2 regions of the Cellulomonas xiejunii genome follow, and region 1 is predicted to be linked to the other one. Evidence: riboswitches for the same ligand, from Rfam matches in the RefSeq annotation. Region 1 holds a riboswitch; the other holds the start of a gene.
What was found. A riboswitch is a leader RNA that binds a small molecule or an ion and turns the genes downstream of it on or off. The one in region 1 is predicted to bind glycine.
Positions count from the first base shown of each region.

Region 1 (9,620 bases):
TCTTGTGACGAGGGGACCTTCCGGGCGTCACCCAGGCGGCCCAGCACGCAGGGGGTCCGGACGCGAAGACGACAGTGTCGGCGCAGGTCACGAGACTTTCGCGGCGTTTCTCGCAGGCCATCGGCGTCCGAACCGGCGATGCTACGTTGGCGACGGCCCAGGGGGAGATCGACGCCGGCACGTGTCGCGCCCCCCGCACCGCCGCGCCGGGTCGTGGTCGTCGCGCTCCGCGCGTCGTCCGGTGCGCGGGTAACTCGTGCGTCGGCCCGGCTGCGTCCGGTACGCCGACCCGAGGAGCACCTGTGACCAGCTCGACCCCTGCCCGTCGTCGAACCGTCGTCGTGGCCGTCGCCGCGGCAGCCCTGCTCGCCGCAGCAGCCTGCACGTCCACCGCGAGCGCGGGCGGCAGCGACAAGCCGGCCGAGCGCACCACCTACAAGGGTGGGGAGACGACGTTCGGCCAGTCGTTCGCGTACAGCAACGGCCTGGCCGTCGAGGTCGAGAAGCCGACCGCGTTCGTCCCCTCGGCGTCCGCCGACGGCGCCGAGGGCGTCGACGGCGAGCCCGTCAAGGTCCGCGTCTACGTCGTCAACGGCACGAGCGGCGAGTTCGTCCCCAACACCCTCGAGGTCACGGTCGTCTCCGACGGCGAGGAGGCCGCGCAGATCCTCGACCCCGGCTCCCGCGTCGAGCTCACCGGCCCCGGCCACGCCCTGGGCCGCGCGGACGTCGTCGCGTTCGACCTCGCGTTCGTCGTGCAGGACCCGGACGACGTCACGCTGACGCTCGTCCCGGCGATCGCCGGCTACGAGCCGCTGGTCTTCACCGCGCCCTGACCTCCACCGCGCGCCCGCACAGGCGCGCGCACAACGCAGGGGCGGCACCGGCAGCGGTGCCGCCCCTGCGGCCGTGCTGGCGGCGACGCCCCGGAGCGGCGACCCGGGCGTCCCTGCCCCGCGGACGTCGCCCGAGGGCCGAGGTCAGCAGCGGCAGCAGCGCCGCCGCGACGACGAGCACGACGCCGGCCGCGGCGAGCGCGGAGACCGTCTCACCGAACACCGCGGCACCCACCATCACCGCGACGACGACCTCCAGGTACGACATCGACGACAGCTCGACGGCGCGCAGGTGCTTGCCGGCGACGACCAGCAGGCTGAGCGCCAGCACGCCGCACACGAGGAAGAACGCGCCGGCCCACGCCCAGTGCGTCGCGGTCATGCCCGAGACGTCGGGCCGGGTGACCGCGACCATGGCGCCGGAGCCGACGGCGCCGAACACGAAGGTCCAGAAGCTGCGCACGTCGGACGGCATGTCCGTGCGGTACCGGTAGCACAGCAGCGCCCCGCCGTACAGGACGCCCGAGGCGATGCCCAGCCCGACGCCCAGCGCGTACCCGTCGGACGCCGACCGGGGCGTGCCGCCCACCAGCCCCGCGGCCAGCAGCATCCCGGCGAAGGCGACGACCAGGCAGACCACGTCGGCCGGGCCGACGCGCTCCTTGAGCACGGTCACCGCGAGCACGGTCGCCACGACGGGGCCGAGGTAGTGCAGGACGACGGCCAGCGTGAGGTCCACGAGCACGGCCGACGACAGGTACGTCGCGAGCGAGAGGCCCAGCAGCACGCCGCCGAGCACGACGGACGGGGTCACGCGGGTGCGGCGCAGCCTGCCGAGGTGCCGCGTGGCGGCCAGGACGACGAGCATGGCGAGCGCACCGACCACCATGCGACCCAGCGTCAGCGCCTCGCCGACGACCGCGCCGGGCGGCGCTGCCAGACGCCCGAACATCCCGGCGGTCCCCATGGCGGCCGCGGACACGACGATGGCGACCAGGCCGAACCGGCGGTGCGGGCGCGGTGCACGGACGTCGGGGACGAGGGCGTCGGGTGCGCGGACCTCGGGGGCGAGGACGGCGGGGGCGAGGACGGCGGGGGCGAGGACGGCGGGCGCGTGCGGGCGTGACGGGGTGACGACGGCCACGAAGGGCTCCTGGAGGCCAGCGCGACGGGTCGCGTGAGCGGGCGGTGTTTCCCCGCTCTGTCATCGGACCTGAGAGCTTTCGCGAGCCGTGGGCTCGCCTGCACCGTCGGTGGACCCCGTGGGGTCGCTTTCCAGAGTTGCCTTGCTGCGGCGGTTCGGTGGCCTGAGAGATTCCCGGGGAGGTTGCTCCTTCGGCGCCCGCTCCGGCGGGCTCTCCCGCCACAGCTCGTCGGCGTCTTCAGTTGTCCGGACGACTGTATCCGCTCGCCGCGGGACGGGCGCCCGCCGTCCGCCCAGCGGCGGCCGCCCGGCCGCAGGGCGCGACGACTGGAGCCACGGAGCGATGTCACCTCGTGAGAGGGGGATGTGAGTCCGGCCGTCCGAAGCGTTTAGGGCGAAGTTTCGGACAATCCGGGCGCTAGTTTCGGCCCGGTCGACGACGCACGCGGAGCGTCTCGGCCTTCCCTCCGACCGTCTCGAGCTGCACAGCCACGCCTGCCGCGGCTCACCCGGAGGGCCCCGTCCTGACGGCGCGCCGGACCGCTCGGCAGCGCCGTCGCCGCCGAGCCAGGGAGACGACGCGTGACCACCGAACGTCCGGACGCCAGGAGTGCCCGACCTCCCACGTTCAGCGCCGTCCCCACCCCCCGCTCCGGCGTGCCGACCGCCGGGTTCGGCGTCTCTGCCATCGCGACGCCGCCCTCGACCGCCACGTCCCTGGCCGACGAGCCCGACGGGCACAGCCGCGCCGTTCTCATCGTGGGCGCCCTGCTCGCGGTCGTCGCCGTGGTCGCGGCGCTCGTCGCCTTCCGGATCATCGTGCCCTCCACCCCCACGTCCAGCGCCGGGGAGGGCACCGCCGACCGGACCATCACCGAGATCCGTGAGCAGCCCGGCACGGTCGTCCGCTACGGCGACCCGCACTCCTACGGCGACGGCCTCGAGGTCGCCGTCAACGCGCCGCAGCGGTACACGCCCAGCGACAACGCGACGGGCGTCGACGCGGGTGTCCCCGTCAAGATGCAGGTCGTCATCACCAACCGCACCGACGAGGCGTTCCGGCCCAACACGCTGCAGGTGAGCGCGACGTCGGCCGGTCAGCCGGCGACGGCCGTCTGGGACCCCGACCAGGGGGTCGCCCTGACCGGGCCCGACGTCAGCATCCCCGCCGGCGCGAGCATCCACTTCAACATCGCGTTCGCGGTCGCCGAGCCGGGCGACGTGGCGCTCGAGCTCACTCCCGCGCTGTTCGGCTACGGCGCCGTGGTCGTGCAGCCGTCCTGACGACGAACGACAGCGGGTGCCGGGCGTGACGCCCGGCACCCGCTGTCGTCATTCCCGCGTGATCACGCGACGCGACGACGCCACGCGACGAGCGCGGCACCGAGCAGCAGCCAGACGACGGCGAGCGTCGCGACCGGCAGGGTGCCGTCCGTCCCCGTCACGGCCAGGGCGGCCGCGCGGACGAGCACGCTGTCGCCGATCCGCACGAGCCGGCCGGAGGCGTCGACAGCGAAGCCCAGCTCGGCGGAGGCCGCGGCGCCGTCGAGCCCGACACCCGCGGCGACGAGCCGGTGGTCGCCGGCCTCGAGACCGGCGGGCAGGACGACCGTCGCGCCCGCGGTGCCGTCGGCGCCCACGGTCACGCGGGCCAGCTCGCGCGGGGTCGAGTAGACCGTGACGACGAGCTCGGAGCCGGGGAGCATGCCGACCGCCCGGACGGTGGCCGACGCGCCGGCCGCCGGTGCGCCGAGCCCGGCGTCGAGCTGCAGGGAGGCCGACGTGCCGGTCCCCACGACGCGGATCGTCGTCGAGGCGACGGCCGGCAGCGTGTACGCGTCCCCGGCCTGCTCGGCCGTGATCGTGCACTCGCCCGAGGCGATGGTGTGCAACGCCCCGTCGACGACGACGCAGGCGCCCTCGCCCACGAGTGTGACCGGCAGGCCGAGCGACGACGAGGCGGTGAGCGCGACGGGGCCGACGGAGAACAGCAGGTCGGCGATCGGCGCGATCGTGACCTCCTGCGGGCGACGCCCGACCTCGGTGGTCAGCGTGACGGGCGTGGCTGCGGCGACGTCGTCCGTCCCCGCCTGTGTGGCGGTCACGGTGCACGGGCCGACGTCGGTCGCGGTGAGGTCGCCGTCGGTCAGGACGCACGCGCCGGACGCCGTGAGGTCCACGGGCAGGTCGAGCGAGGACGACACGACGACCGGGGCCGTCTCGTCGTAGACCAGCGCCGGGAGTTCGAGGGAGATGCTCTGCGGCGCCTGCGCGACCGTCACGGTGCGGTCCGCGGTCGCGGGGTGGATCTCGGTGGTGCCGGCCTGGGCGGCGGTGACGGTGCAGTCGCCGGCGGCCACGACGGTCAGGGTCGTCCCGTCGACGGTGCAGGCGCCGGTGCCGGTGAAGGTCAGCGCTCCGCCGGAGGTGGCGGTGCCCGCCACGGTGACCGGCGCGTCGCCGTACGTCAGGGAGCCGATGGGGTCGAGCGTGACGGTCTGTGCCGCACGGTCGACGACGAGCGACCCGCTCGTGGTGGCCGCGGTGCGGTCGTCCGCCGCCGGCAGGTTCACCGACACGGGCCAGGCGCCGGCGGGCATCTCGAGGCCCACGATCCTCGCGGTCCCGTCCTCGATGGTCACGCCGTAGGTCGCGTCGCCGATGGAGAAGGTCGCCGTGCCGGTGACCGGGACGCCGTCGGAGCGGGTGAACGTCGCTGCGACGTCGAACGGCTCACCGCTCACCAGGGACACGGGATCGGTCGCCAGCGTCACGTCCGTGGTCGCGCGCGGGGTGGCGGACACCGGCGTGCTGCCCTGACCTGCCCCGAGGGAGTTCCGGCCGACGATCGTGAGGTCGTACGTGGTGCCGTTGGTCAGGCCTGTGATCGTCGTCGACGTGCTGGCGGCGCCCGCGGTGCCGCAGGGCGCTGCCGCGCCTCCCGACGCCGCGCAGTAGACGTCCCACCCCGCGACGATCGACTGCGGTGCCGTCCAGTTGACGTCCAGCTGACGGTCGGCGGGCGTCACCACGACGTCGGTCGGCGCCGAGGGGACGGCGGCGGGGCGGATCGTCACCGTGCCGGCGCCGGTGCGTCCGGGGGACACCGCCGCGAACGCGAACCGGTAGGCCGTGCCCGCGGTGAGGTGCACGGTCAGGCGCGCGTTCGGGTAGCCGGCACCGTCGTCGTTGACGCCGACGAGCCCGCCGTCCGCCGTCCAGACCTCGAGCGCGTTGTCGAAGGCGCTGTTGAGCGTGATGACCACGGAGGTGGTGGCGGGCGCGACGAACTCGTACCACCGGCCGTTGTGGTACTTCGGCGGCGTCGTGGGCCCCGAGCCGGTCCCCGTGGTGAGGCCGACGTTCGAGACGGCGAAGGTCCCGTCGAGGACGTCCAGCGGCAGCGGCAGCGGGCTCGAGAACGAGCTGCCGTCAGCGGTCGGGGCGTCGCCGACGGGCTCGCCCTGCGCGGGCGTCAGCCCCACCAGCAGGAACGCCGCGGCGAGCAGCGTCGTCAGGGCGCGGCGCGCGTGGGGCCGCGCCGCTCGGGGACGTGGCGGGGATGCGTGATGGGGGGGCGTCGGGCGCACAGGGGACTCCAGGTGGGGGGTCGGGCGGTCGGTCGGCGCTGCCCCCGCCTGGCGGTCATCGTGGCGGTGCCGGCACGGGACGTTGGTCCTGGCTCTGCGCGGGCGTGCGGTGCACGACGGCGGGCCACGAAACGACCGTCACGGGTGACGAGTCACGGGCGACGCGCGTGGCGAACGGGCGACGGGCCGGGCGCCCTGGCAGGCGCCGCTGGTCAGCCGGGGCGCGGTGACGGTCCGGTGCGTCAGACTGCCGGGGTGACCGACCTGCTCTCGTCGCCGCGCCCCCTGGGCGACGGGACGATCACGCACCGGCCGGACTGGACGTGGCTCCCGGCCGGGGCCGTGCCGACCGACGACGACCTGGTGCGCGCCGCGCGCCAGGCCGAGCAGCTGTTCGCCGAGCACGGCGTCACGTACGGTGCCCACCACGCGGACGGGGACCAGCAGTGGCGCCTCGACCCGCAGCCCGTCGTGGTCGACGAGCCCGAGTGGGCCCGCCTCGACGCCGCGCTCGTCCAGCGCGCCGAGCTGCTCGACGCCGTCCTGCACGACCTGTACGGCTCGCGGCGCCTGCTCGACGACCGGATCCTGCCGCCGACGACCGTCCTCGCGCACCCCGGGTTCCTGCGGGCCGTCGACGGCCTGCGCCTGCCCGGCGGCCGCGAGCTCGTCCTCACGGCGACGGACCTCGTACGGGACGCGTCGGGCGGTTGGTGCGTCGTCGCCGACCGCACGCAGGCGCCGTCGGGCGCCGGGTACGCGATGGAGGACCGGCGCGTCACCGCGCAGGTCCTGGCCCCCGTGTACCGCCAGGCGTCGATCGCGCGGCTCGGGCCGTTCTTCCACGCCCTGCGCAAGGCTCTGCGCGAGGTCGCGCCGCCGACCGCGGGGGAGGACCCGCGGGCGGTGCTGCTGTCCCCCGGGCCGGGCAGCGAGACGGCGTTCGACCAGGCGTACCTCGCCTCGATGCTCGGCCTGCCGCTCGTCGAGGGCAGCGACCTCGTCGTGCGTGCCGGACGCGTCCATCTGCAGGGCATCGACGGTCTCGAGCCCGTGGACGTCGTCCTGCGGCGCGTCGACAGCGACTGGTGCGACCCGCTGGACCTGCGCGCCGGCTCGCGGCTCGGGGTCCCCGGGCTGGTCCACGCCGTGCGGCAGGGGTCGGTGAGCGTCGTGAACCCCCTCGGGGCGTCCGTGCTGGAGAACCCTGCGCTGCTCGGCTACCTGCCGCGTCTCGCGCGGGCCGTGCTCGACCAGGACCTCACGCTCGCGTCCGTGCCCACGTGGTGGTGCGGCGAGGAGCGGGCCCTGCGGCACGTCCTGGCGCGTCTGGACCAGCTCGTCCTCAAGCCCGTCGTCCACGGGCCGCGCAGCACCACGGTGCTCGGCTGGCGGCTGACGGCCGCGGAGCGCGAGCAGCTGGCGGCGCGGATCGCGGCCGAGCCGTGGCGGTGGGTCGGGCAGGAGCACGTGGGGCCGAGCGCCGAGTCGGCGGACGCCACCGCGGGCGTCGCGACCGACCGGCCGGGCGTGTCCGGCGTCGGACCCGCCGACCTCGGGCCGCGCGCCGCGGTGATGCGGACGTTCGCCGTGGCGCACGCGGGTTCCTACACGGTGATGGCCGGTGGGCTGGCGCGCGTCGCGGACGACCACGTCGTGACGTCGTCGGCCGCGGGCGCGCGCGCCAAGGACGTCTGGGTGCTCACGTCCGCGCCCACGGCCGCCGTCGGGGCGCTGCGGGAGGACGTCGAGGCGGGGGTCGCACGCACCGCCGCGTACGGCATCTCCCCCCGCGCGGCCGAGAACCTGTACTGGATGGGCCGGTACGCCGAGCGCGCCGAGGACGGGGTGCGCATGCTGCGGGCCGTCGCCGACCGCTGGGACGACTACCACCGCACGCCCGACACCGCGGGTGGTCAGGCGCTCGCGGTGCTGCTGCAGACCCTGACGCCCGCGGCACTGCCCGACGGCGGCCAGGCAGCGGCCGCCCGGCCCGACGTCGAGCACGTCGGCCCCCGCGTGCCGGCACTGCGCGACCTGCTGCTGGACCAGCGGACGCCGGGGTCGGTGGCGCGCGCCGTCCGCCGGCTGGGGGCCGCCGCCGCGACCGTGCGCGACCAGCTGTCCACCGACACGTTCGGGCCCCTCGCCCGCATCGAGCGGACCCTGCGCGACGAGCGCACCCGGGTGCGGACGCGGCAGCACAGCGGCGAGCTGCTCGACGTCGGACCCCTGCCGCCCGGCTCGGTGACCGCGGGCCTGCGCCCGACGCTCGACCGGGTCCTGGAGAGCCTGCTCGCGATCTCGGGGATCGCGGCCGAGGGGCTCACCCGCGACGTCGGCTGGCACCTGCTCGACGCGGGTCGTCGGCTGGAACGCGCGCAACGTCTGGTCGCCGTGCTCAAGGCGACCCTGGTCGAGCACAGGTCCGCCGAGGTCGAGGACCTGCTGCTGGAGTCGGTCCTGCTGGCCACCGAGTCGGCGATCACCTACCGTCGCCGCCACCAGTCGCGCACGGACGTCGCGAGCGTCCTGGACCTGCTCGTCCACGACCGCACCAACCCGCGGTCCCTCGCGTTCGCGCTGGACCGGCTGCTGGTGGACCTGGAGTCGGTCCCGGCGCCGCACTCCGCCGCGCAGCGCGACCACCTGCTGCACGGTGTCGCGGGCCTGGTGGCGGAGCTCGACACCGTCGTCGTCGGCAACGAGGTGTCCGACGACGGGCGGCGCGTGCGGCTCGCCGACGCGCTCGAGTCCATGCTGTGGCGGCTGCGCGAGGCGTCGGACGAGATCGAGCGCGCGCACTTCGCGCGGCCCGCGCCCAGCCAGGCCCTCGACGACCTGTGGGGCTCGGGCTACGGCGAGCCGGACGACGGGGGTGCACTGTGAACGGCCGGGCGTACGACCTGGTGCACCGCACCACCTACGAGTACGCGCAGCCCGTCACCGACTCCTACGGGCGCACGACGCTGACGCCACGGGACCTGCCCGACCAGCGTGTGCTGGCGACGTCCCTGACGATCGACCCCGAGCCGGCCGACACGGGCCGGCACGTCGACTGGTTCGGCAACACCACGACCTACTTCGGGGTGACACGGCCGCACACGCGGTTGGTCGTGACGGCGCGGTCCACGCTCGAGGTGAGCCGGGTCGCCCCGGCCCGCGCGGACCTGCCCGACACGGGCTGGCGGGCCGTGGCGCGGGGCGTCTGCGCCGCAGACCTGGGTGTCCTGTGGACGGACGCGGCGGGCGTCGTCGCCCTGCGGGAGGCCGTGCTGCCGTCGGCGCACGTCACGTTCGTCGACGAGGTGCGCCAGTGGGCGGCGCCGTCGTTCGCGGACGAGCGCCCGCTGGCCGACGTCGTGACCGACCTGCTGCACCGCATCCGCACCGAGCTGACGTACCGGTCCGGGTCGACCACCGTGCACACGACCCAGGCGCAGCTGCTCGCGCAGGGCGCGGGCGTGTGCCAGGACTTCGCGCACCTCATGATCGCGGCGCTGCGGCTGCACGGCGTGCCGGCCCGGTACGCGTCGGGGTACATCGAGACGCGGCCGCTGCCGGGGCGTGCCAAGCTGCGCGGCGCCGACGCGTCGCACGCGTGGGTGTCGGTGTGGCTCCCGGGGTACGGGTGGCTCGACGCTGACCCCACCAACGACCAGCTCGTCGACGACCGCTACGTCGTGCTCGGCTGGGGGCGGGACTACCACGACGTGCCGCCGCTGCGCGGGGTCATCTTCACCGAGGGCGGCGGTGCGACACCCCGCGTCGAGGTCGACCTGGTGCCTGCGGGCTCGGAGCCGTTCGTCTGACGGCTCGGGGCCCGGGGTGCTGCCGACGCGGATTCAGCGCGGGCGCGCCCGGGCGTCGACCTCCTCGTGCGGGACGACGAACCCGCCCGCGTCGACGACCGTCCCGCCGACCGTGCGCCACAGCGTCGCGACGGCCCGCGCGATGCTCGGAGCGACACGCTGGCGTGCGATGACGTGCAGCTGCGAGGGTTGCGGGACCTCGAGCTCGAGCGGGTCCGGCGGGTGCCACGTCACGTGG
Region 1 is NZ_CP101987.1:207,625-217,244, forward strand. It holds gene NP048_RS00950 (hypothetical protein) at 303-836, shown strand; gene NP048_RS00955 (DMT family transporter) at 823-1,980, opposite strand; glycine riboswitch at 2,028-2,120, opposite strand; glycine riboswitch at 2,122-2,209, opposite strand; gene NP048_RS00960 (hypothetical protein) at 2,563-3,264, shown strand; gene NP048_RS00965 (fibronectin type III domain-containing protein) at 3,327-5,570, opposite strand; gene NP048_RS00970 (circularly permuted type 2 ATP-grasp protein) at 5,826-8,459, shown strand; gene NP048_RS00975 (transglutaminase family protein) at 8,456-9,382, shown strand; gene NP048_RS00980 (hypothetical protein) at 9,416-9,620, opposite strand, start outside.

Region 2 (9,620 bases), 110 kb from region 1:
CGTCCGCCCGCCGCCGGGAGTCCTGAACGGGTCCTGCGCTCAGGACAGCACGGCCTGGTCGGAGGACCCCAGCAGCACGCGGTACCGGCCCACCTGCTGCGCGAGCTCCTCGTGCCGACCCGACTGGACGATGCGTCCCCCTTCCAGCACGACGATCCGGTCCGCGTGCCGGACGGTCGACAGCCGGTGGGCGATCATCAGGATCCCCGCGGTGCCGAACAGCTCGCCCATCGCCTCCCGGACGCGGGCCTCGGTCGCGGTGTCCAGGTGGGCCGTCGGCTCGTCCATGACGACGAGGGCGGGTCGCTTGAGCGCGGCGCGCGCGATGGCGAGCCGCTGCCGCTCACCGCCCGACAGACGGTGCCCCTTCTCACCGATGACGGAGTCCAGGCCGTCGTCCAGCTGCTCGACGAGGCGGTCCAGGGCGACCGCCCGGCACACCTCGAGGAGCTCGCGCTCCGTCGCGTCGTGGTTCGCGTACCGGAGGTTGTCGCGGACGCTCGCGTGGAGCACGTACGGCTCCTGCGGGATGTAGGCGATGAGCTCGGCGCGTCGCTGCTCGTCCAGGTCGCGCAGCGCGGACCCGGCGATCTCCACGACGCCCTCGTCGCAGTCCACGAGCCCCGCGGTGATCCCGGCGAGCGTCGACTAGCCGGCACCGGAGGACCCCACGACGGCGACGACCTCGCCCCGGCCGATCGTCAGGTCGATGCCGTCCAGGGCGTTGCTGTGCTCGCGCTCGTCCTGCGGCGTTTCACCGGATCCGACGATCTTCCCGTTCAGACCGGTGATCGGCAGCCACGGGATCGACAACGCGTCGCCGGCGTGGGACAGCCCGTCGATCGAGTACGAGGCCACCGCCGGGTAGCGGTAGCGCACACCCAGCATCCGCAGGGCGGGCGCCACCTCGTGCCCGTCGGCGTCCCCGGCGGGGGCATCGTCGGGGGACGGCCGCACGACGGTGGCCGGGCGGCCCGACGCCTGCGGCGCGTGGGGCGCGGCCGGCCCGGCGGCGAGGACGGCCTCGACCCGGTCGAGGGCGATCGACGAGCGCATCCGCGGGTACCGGGTGCCCAGCAGGCTCTGGACGGGTGCCTGCAGCTGCTGCAGGTAGAGCACGACGAGGATGACGCTGCCGACGGTCACGCCCTGCTCGGCCACGAGCCACACGCCCATGGCCAGCGCACCGGCGGTGATGACGACGAACGCGGTCCCGTAGCTGGCACCCGACGTCGCCGCGGCCCTCGCTGTCGCCGCGGAGAGGCCGGCGAGCACGTCGGCCTGCTCCGCGAAGCGCCCCTGCTCGCGCCGGGTCTGCCCGTTCTGGCGTGCGAGGAGGGCGCCGTCGCGGCTGACGAAGGTCTCGGCGGACGACGCGAGCTCCTTGGTCACGTCGAACGACCGCGCGATGAGCTCGTTGATCCGTGCCTCCGCCTTGCGGACGTACGCGATGGCGACGGGGATGACGACCAGGAGCACGAGCAGCCGCGGGCCGACGAACGCGACGATCACCACGGAGGTCACGATCGTCGTCACGCCCGACACGACGACGGGGATCACGGACGTGTACATGGCCTCGGCGCCGTTGGCGTCGCTGGTCAGCCGGCTGACGACGGCTCCGGGCCGGACGGTCGTGTAGAAGTGGATCGGCATGGTGGTGAGCCGGCGGAACATCGACGTCTGCATGTCCGCGATCACCGCGCCCGCGGCCCTCGTCGAGACCACCCGGGCCGCGTACGTCATCCAGACGCCGAGCAGCCCGAGGCCGAGCATCGCGCCGATCTGCCAGGCGACCTGCGAGCCCACGGTCCGCTCCTGGACGAGCCCGTCGATGATCGACCGCAGCAGCAGGACCTGGATCAGCGGTGCGATGCCGCCGACGACCTGGAACACGTAGGACCACGCGAAGCGTCCCCGGTGCGCACGGACCAGCTCCTGGACGTGCGCGTGCCGCCGGGGGGCGTCCGGGGGGGCGTCCGACCGGGTCACGACGCCGTCCCCGTGGCACCGGTCGCCGACGCGGGCTCGTGCGTGACTCCGGCGGCGGCCAGCGCCTCGTCGACCCGGGCCTGCACCTGCTGCGCGGTCCGCCGACGCCGCCACCGGACCAGCAGGACGCCCCCGACGACCAGCACGAGCAGCGCGAGCTGCGACCAGGGCACCGCCCACACGCTCACGTCGGCCGACCCGCCGCGCAGGGCCGCGTCGACGACGTCCTCGCCGACGACCCACGGCCGTGCGTCGACGTGACCGGTGACGCGGACGAGGGGCCACACCCGCAGCTCGGCCTCCACGAGCGCCGACTGCCCCGGCAGCACCTCCCGGATCTGGGTGCTGTGCTCGGCCTCCGCGATCCCGAACGGACCGGCGAGCGTGGTCGCGGCGCGGGCCGCGAGCCGGACGTCACCGGTGTTCGCCACCCGGTACCGCACGTGCACGGTGCCCGGTGCGAACGGGTTCCACGACGGCTCCCAGCGCGTCGTGACGTCCTGCGGTGCGAGCGACGCCGCGACGTCACCGGCGACGCGCAGGTGCAGGCGCGTGCCGACGCGCGCGGCGAGCCGCACCGTGTCGCCGGCGACGAGCTCGGCGACGACACCGGCGGGGTGGTCGCCCGGCGTCGCGTCGGCGGGGACCGTGACGGTCAGGGGCACGGTCACGGCGGCGCCGGGGTCGAGGGTGAGGCGCAGCGTGCGGCCGTCGACCCGCTCGGCGCCGGGGGCGTCGCCCAGCGTGATCCACGCACCCCCGTCGCGCGGTGCGCCGTCGCCGGGCGGCAGGTCGAAGTGGCCGGAGTCGGACACGACCCCGTCGCCGGCGTACACCGCGAAGGTCGCGGGACCGTCGCTGAAGTTGGTGATCGCGACGTGCTCGGTGACGGAAGCACCGGGGTCGAGCACGTGCCGCAACGAGATGCGCCCGTCGGGCCCCTCGGCGGTCGCAGGCTGCACCGTCCAGGTCACCGTGCCGCCGGGTGTCCCGGCGCCCGGCTCCTCGGGAGCACCGTCGTCGGACGTGCCGGTGACGACGGTCCCGCCGCGGACAGGACCCGGTGCCGCCCCGGCAGCAGGTGCCACGACGAGTACCCCCAGCACCGCGACGACGACAGCACGACCCAAGATGCGCACAGAGACTTCCTTCACAGACGGTCGGGGTGCCGAGCCCGTACTTCGGCGGCTTCTGGCGGGCCATGGGCCGCCGAAGTACGAGCTCGGCTCCGGTCAGTCGACCGGGAACAGCGACAGGCTCAACGTGCCTGTGTACTCACCCGGTCGCGTGTCCACCGGGACGTCGAGCACGAGGTCCGCGCCGATGGTGGCAGACCCGACCCGGCCCTCGGGCGTTGCGGAGGCCAGGCGGCCCGGGACGACCAGGCCCTCGCCCCCGTCGAGCGCGGTCGCACGGGCGTCACCCGCGACCAGCCCCGCACGCGGGGTCTCGATGCGCGGCGTCCACCCCAGGTGCTTCGCGTCGAGGAGACGCGACCCGGAGTCGAACGAGTACGCCTGCCCCGTGACCGCCCAGCCGGTGACACCGGCCTGCGTGACCGAGCGCGAGTCGGTGACCGTCACCGTCGGCAGCTGGCCGCGGAACCGCAGCGCGGTGCCCGTGTTCTGCGGCCCGTCGAGCGTGACGCCCGACCCGTCGTCGGCGACCGACAGCGCCAGGACGCCGTCCTCGCCCTCGGGGACCACGGCCCGCAGCTCCACGCCCTGCGTGGTCTGCGGGTCGCGGAACAGCCGCGGCAGCAGGTCGACGAGGTTCTTCGACCACACGTCGAACCCGTGCGGGCCCTGCGTGACGCCGGCGAACTCGTGGTGGATCCCGTTGGTCTCCAGCAGGTTCAGGAGGTCCATCGTCGCCTGGTAGGTGAAGTCGGTCTTGTCACCGGTGTAGACGCGCGCCAGCCGCGTCTCGGCGTTGACTGCGGCCGGGTCGAACTGCGGGGTGTTGAAGAACAGCCCACCCGAGAACGCGCCCATCCACCCGAACTGCCCGGGCCGGGTCAGCCACGTGTTGAGCGTGTTCATCGCGCCCATCGACAGACCGGCGATGGCCTGACCTGCGGCGTCGTCCGCGATGTTGTACTGCGCCCGCGCAGCGGGTGCGAGGTTCTCCATCAGCTCCGCGGGGAAGTCGGGCGAGTTGCCGTTGCCCATGACGACGACCATCGGGACGATCGCGCCGTCCCGCATGTAGTTGTCGAGGATCTGCGGCGCGCGGCCCACCTCGACCCAGTCGCCGTAGTTCTGCCCGCCGCCGTGGTTGAGGTACAGCACGGGGTACGGCTCGGCCCGGTTCGGGTCGTAGCCCTTGGGCGTCCAGACGTACGCCTTGCGCTCCTCGTTCGCCACCTTGCTGTCGTACGTCAGCACGGAGACCTCGCCCCGTTCGTCCGCGGGCACGTCGGCGAGCATGCGGTCCGTCTCACCCGGGACGAACAGCGGGCTCACGCCGGTGAGCGTGTTGACCTTGTCCTCGGGGTCCTTCACGTCGACGCCGTCGACGACGTACCGGTAGTAGTAGAAGCCGTCGAGCGGCCCCATCGACAGGCGCCAGCGGTCGCCGACCTTCGTCATCGGGACGCGGAACCATGCACCGTTCGGTGCCCAGTTGGCCCAGACCGTGACGTCCTTCGCGTCGGCGAACTGCGTGCCCGTCTCGAAGGTGACGATGCCGTCGTCGTCGACGTGCGGCGTCGTGATCGAGCCCGTCGCCGGCGGCGTGTACTTCTCGTCCAGCGGGCGGTGCCCCTCGCGCGGACCGTGGCCCGCGTCGTCCTGGAACACGCGCGACGCGAAGTCGCGAAGCCCCTCGCGCCACGTGTCCCACGTGCCACCGGAGTCGGGGTCGACGCCGTCGAACTCGTGGTCGACGCCGGCACGCTCGAGCGTGCGCAGCAGGTCGTGCGTCTGGTTGTACGCGGGGTCCAGCACGTTGCCCACGTAGACGCGCAGACGGTCGGTGCCCTCGTTGATCTCCCGCGCCGTGGTGGCGCTGATCGAGCCGGTCAGGCGCCCGGAGAACGACCCGACCTCGCCGAAGACGCCGGGGTCCGTGCGCAGCACCGTCAGGGCGTGGTGCGCGCCGTCGCCGATGCCGGCCACGGCCTGCCCGGCGGCGTCGTCGGCCACGTTGTACGCGTCGCGGGCTGCCGCGACGACACCGTCGAGCAGCTCGGTGCGCGGGTCGGCGCCGCGCACGTCCGCCATGACGACGACCATGTCCGCCAGCCGGCCCTCGGCCGCGAGGTTGTCGAGCACCTGCGGCGCACGGCCCAGCTCGGCCCACTCCTGCGCGCTCTGCGTGCCGTCGGCCAGCAGGTACAGCACGGGGTACGCGTCGGCGCGCTCGGCGTCGTAGCCGGGCGGCGTCCACACGAGCGTCGTGCGCTCGTCGTCCGCGACGGGGCTGTCGTACGCCAGCTCGGCGACGTCGCCGCCGTTGGCCACGTCGGACATCCACTGGACCTGCGGGCCGGGGACGAAGAACGTGTTCCACGTCGGGTGCGACGTGACCGCGACCTCGGTCGAGGGGTTGCGGAACGACTTCTTGGTCCGGTCCTCGAACGTCGCCGTGTACTGGTAGTAGTACAGGCCCGGCTCGAGGATGCCGACCTGCGTCGGGTAGTCCGTGCCGCTGGGGTCCATCGCCAGGTCGGACCACGTGCCGCTCGGCCCGATGTTGCCCTGCAGCTCCATCACCGCGGGCCGCGACCCGACGATCTGCTCCACCTCCGCCTGCGGCACAGTGAAGCGGTGGTACCCCTCGGGCGTCACGGACACCCACGGGTCAGGCGAAACTCCCTCTGCTGCTGCGGCCGGTGCCACGGCAGCACCTCCCATCACGAGCGCTGCACCGGTGACCACGGCGGCCGTGCGTCGGTGTCCTGCTGGTCCTCTTCGAGTCATCCCCATCGATTCCTCTCCTCTGTCGCCGACCGGCAGGTGGGCGCAGCGGACCCGCTCTCCGCGTCGAGAGCCGACCAGGATGCTTCCCCCTCCGGAAGGACGCGGACGCCCTCGACGTCCACGACGTGCCCGCAATCTGCAACGCTGCAGGAACGGGTTGTCCGAATGCTGTCGTGTCGGAGGTTTAACGTCAATACCTGCGGTTCGACCGGTTCCTTCCCGCCTGGCCGTCGCCCGCGGCGGCGCGCGTGTCTGCAGAAGGTGTTCGCCGGGACGATCTGCGCGGACCTTCCCGGCGCCGATGGGGTCGTGGGTCTCCTGCTCCCGGCGAGACCGGTGCCGTAGGCTGACCGCACAACTCAACACGCTGCTCGAACCGCGGCGGGAGAGCTCCCGTCGGCCGCCCGCGAGGCGGCTGAGCGGGACGCCGAAGGAGCAAGCTCCCCTCCGAATCTCTCAGGCACCCGTACCGCCACGGCCAGGCAACTCTGGAAAGCGGCGCCGGCCAGGTCCGGTGCCCACCGACGGTGCAAGCCGGCGCGCCCCGGAGCATCGGCCCGCGGGTCGACGCTCATGGCGGACCGGCCAAACTCTCAGGTCACCCCGTGCGGGGTGGATGACAGAGCGGGGAAGCCCCTGTCCGTCCCGGTGCGTGGACCACCACGTCCGGACGACCCCGTGGAGCAGCCCGTGACCGACCTCGACGTGCCGTCCGTGGCCCCCGCCGCGCCCGCACCCACCGGACCCGTCCGCTCGCCCGCCGCGGATGGCTTCCCCGACCGGCACATCGGCCCCCGCGGCGACGAGACGGCCCGCATGCTCGCCGCGCTCGGGTACGACAGCCTCGACGCGCTGGTCGACGCCGCCGTGCCCGCCGCGATCCGCACGGACCGTCCGCTGGACCTGCCGCCGGCGCGCTCCGAGGAGCAGGTGCTCGCCGCGCTGCGCGACGTGGCGTCGCGCAACGCCGTCCTGCGGCCCATGATCGGCCAGGGTTACTACGGGACGGTGACGCCCGCGGTGATCCGCCGCAACGTCCTGGAGTCGCCCGCCTGGTACACGGCGTACACGCCGTACCAGCCGGAGATCTCGCAGGGCCGCCTCGAGGCGCTGCTGAACTTCCAGACCGTCGTGTCCGACCTCACCGGCCTCGACGTGGCGAACGCGTCGCTGCTCGACGAGGCGACGGCCGTCGCGGAGGCGGTCGCGCTCATGTGGCGGGCGTCGCGCGCGACGACGGGCACGGTCGTGCTGGACGCCGACCTGTTCGGCCAGTCGCTGGCCGTCGCCTGCGGGCGCGCGCAGGCGGTCGGCCTGCCGGTGGTCGTCGCGGACCTCACCGACGGGTTGCCGGAGGTCGACGGGCCGCTGGTCGGCGTCGTCGTGCAGCAGGTGGGCGCGTCGGGCGCGCTGCGGGACCTGCGCCCGCTGGTCGCCGCGGCCAAGGACCGCGGGGCTCTCGTCACGGTGGCCGCGGACCTGCTCGCGCTGACGCTCGTGACGTCGCCGGGCGAGCTGGGTGCGGACGTCGCGGTCGGCTCGGCGCAGCGGTTCGGTGTCCCGCTGTTCGGCGGCGGCCCGCACGCCGCGTTCATGGCGGTGCGCACCGGGCTCGAGCGCACGCTGCCCGGGCGCCTCGTGGGGGTGTCCGTCGACGCCGACGGCGCCCCGGCCTACCGGCTCGCGCTGCAGACCCGCGAGCAGCACATCCGCCGTGAGAAGGCCACGAGCAACATCTGCACGGCGCAGGCGCTGCTCGCGATCGTCGCGTCGATGTACGCGGTCTACCACGGGCCGGACGGGCTGCGGGCGATCGCGCGGCGGGTGCACGGGCACGCGCGAGGCGTGCAGCGCGGGCTGCGCGACCTGGGCGTGACGGTCGTCCACGACGACGTCTTCGACACCGTGCGCGCGCACGTGCCGGGCCGTGCGGCGGACGTGGCACGGGCCGCTGCCGACGCGGGCATCAACGTGTGGGTCGCCGACGCCGACCACGTGCAGGTCGCGTGCGACGAGACGACGACGGCGGACGACGTGGTGGCGGTGCTGGGCGCGTTCGTCGTCGCGGGCGTCACCACCGCCCCGGTCGCGGCCGACGGGACCGTCTCGTTCGGCGCGTTCGGGGGCGGCCCCACCGTGCCGCGCGCCGAGCTGCTGCGGACCACCGACTACCTCACGCACCCGGTGTTCCACGTGAATCGTTCCGAGACGGCGATGCTGCGCTACCTGCGCCGCCTGTCCGACAAGGACCTCGCGCTCGACCGCACGATGATCCCGCTGGGCTCGTGCACCATGAAGCTCAACGCGACGGCCGAGATGGAGCCCATCTCCTGGCCGCAGTTCGCGGACGTCCACCCGTACGCCCCCGCCGACCAGACGCGGGGCTACGCGGCCCTGGTCGCCGAGCTGCAGGGCTGGCTCGCCGAGATCACGGGCTACGCCGCGGTGAGCGTGCAGCCCAACGCGGGGTCGCAGGGCGAGCTCGCCGGTCTGCTCGCCATCCACGCGTACCACGAGGCCACCCGGCCCGAGGGTGCCGAGCACCGCGACATCTGCCTCATCCCCGCCTCGGCGCACGGCACCAACGCGGCGTCGGCCGCGCTCGCGGGCCTCAAGGTCGTCGTCGTCGCGACGGCCGAGGACGGCGAGGTCGACCTCGCGGACCTGCGCGCCAAGCTCGACCAGCACGGCCCGCGCGTCGCGGCGATCATGATCACGTACCCCTCGACGCACGGCGTCTACGAGGCGCACGTGCGTGAGGTCTGCGACCTGGTGCACGCCGCCGGCGGGCAGGTCTACATCGACGGCGCCAACCTCAACGCGCTCGTCGGGCTGGCCCGTCCGGCCGAGCTCGGCGGGGACGTCTCCCACCTGAACCTGCACAAGACCTTCTGCATCCCGCACGGCGGCGGCGGCCCGGGGGTCGGGCCGGTGGCGGTCGCGGCGCACCTCGCGCCGTACCTGCCGGGCGACCCGACGCCGGGTGCGGCCGGCTCCGTCGTCGCGCCCGTCTCGGCTGCGCCCTGGGGCTCGGCCGGCATCCTGCCGATCTCGTGGGCGTACGTCGCGCTCATGGGTCCCGACGGCCTGCGCCGCGCGACCGAGACGGCCGTGCTGGCGGCGAACTACCTGGCCACGCGCCTGCGCGAGCACTTCCCGGTCCTCTACGCCGGCCCGGGCGGCCTGGTCGCGCACGAGTGCATCCTCGACCTGCGTCCCCTGACGAAGGCCACGGGCGTCACCGCCGAGGACGTCGCCAAGCGGCTCATGGACTACGGCTTCCACGCGCCCACGCTGTCGTTCCCGGTCCCGGGCACCCTCATGATCGAGCCGACCGAGAGCGAGGACCTCGTCGAGCTCGACCGGTTCGTCGACGCGATGGTCGCGATCCGCGGCGAGATCGCGGGCGTCGCGGACGGCCGCTGGCCGCTGGCGGGCTCACCGCTGCGCCAGGCGCCGCACACGGCGGCGTCCGTCAGCGCGGACGTCTGGGAGCAGCCGTACGGCCGTGAGCTGGCCGCGTTCCCCCTCGCCTCGCTGCGCGCCGACAAGTACTGGCCGCCCGTGCGTCGCATCGACGGCGCCCGCGGCGACCGGCACCTCGTCTGCTCGTGCCCGCCCGTCGAGGCGTACGCGGACGACGTGCGATGACCGCCGACCTCCGGCCCGACCTCACCACGGGAGCCCCGATGACCGAGCTGCGCTCGC
Region 2 is NZ_CP101987.1:100,408-110,027, forward strand. It holds partial or broken gene NP048_RS00470 (ATP-binding cassette domain-containing protein) at 40-636, opposite strand; gene NP048_RS00475 (ABC transporter transmembrane domain-containing protein) at 649-1,989, opposite strand; gene NP048_RS00480 (COG1470 family protein) at 1,986-3,128, opposite strand; gene NP048_RS00485 (alpha/beta hydrolase-fold protein) at 3,222-5,780, opposite strand; glycine riboswitch at 6,285-6,394, shown strand; gene gcvP (aminomethyl-transferring glycine dehydrogenase) at 6,627-9,563, shown strand; gene gcvT (glycine cleavage system aminomethyltransferase GcvT) at 9,560-9,620, shown strand, end outside.
Region 2: linked by a shared signal. The riboswitch ahead of gcvP (aminomethyl-transferring glycine dehydrogenase) and the one ahead of NP048_RS00955 (DMT family transporter) in region 1 are both predicted to bind glycine.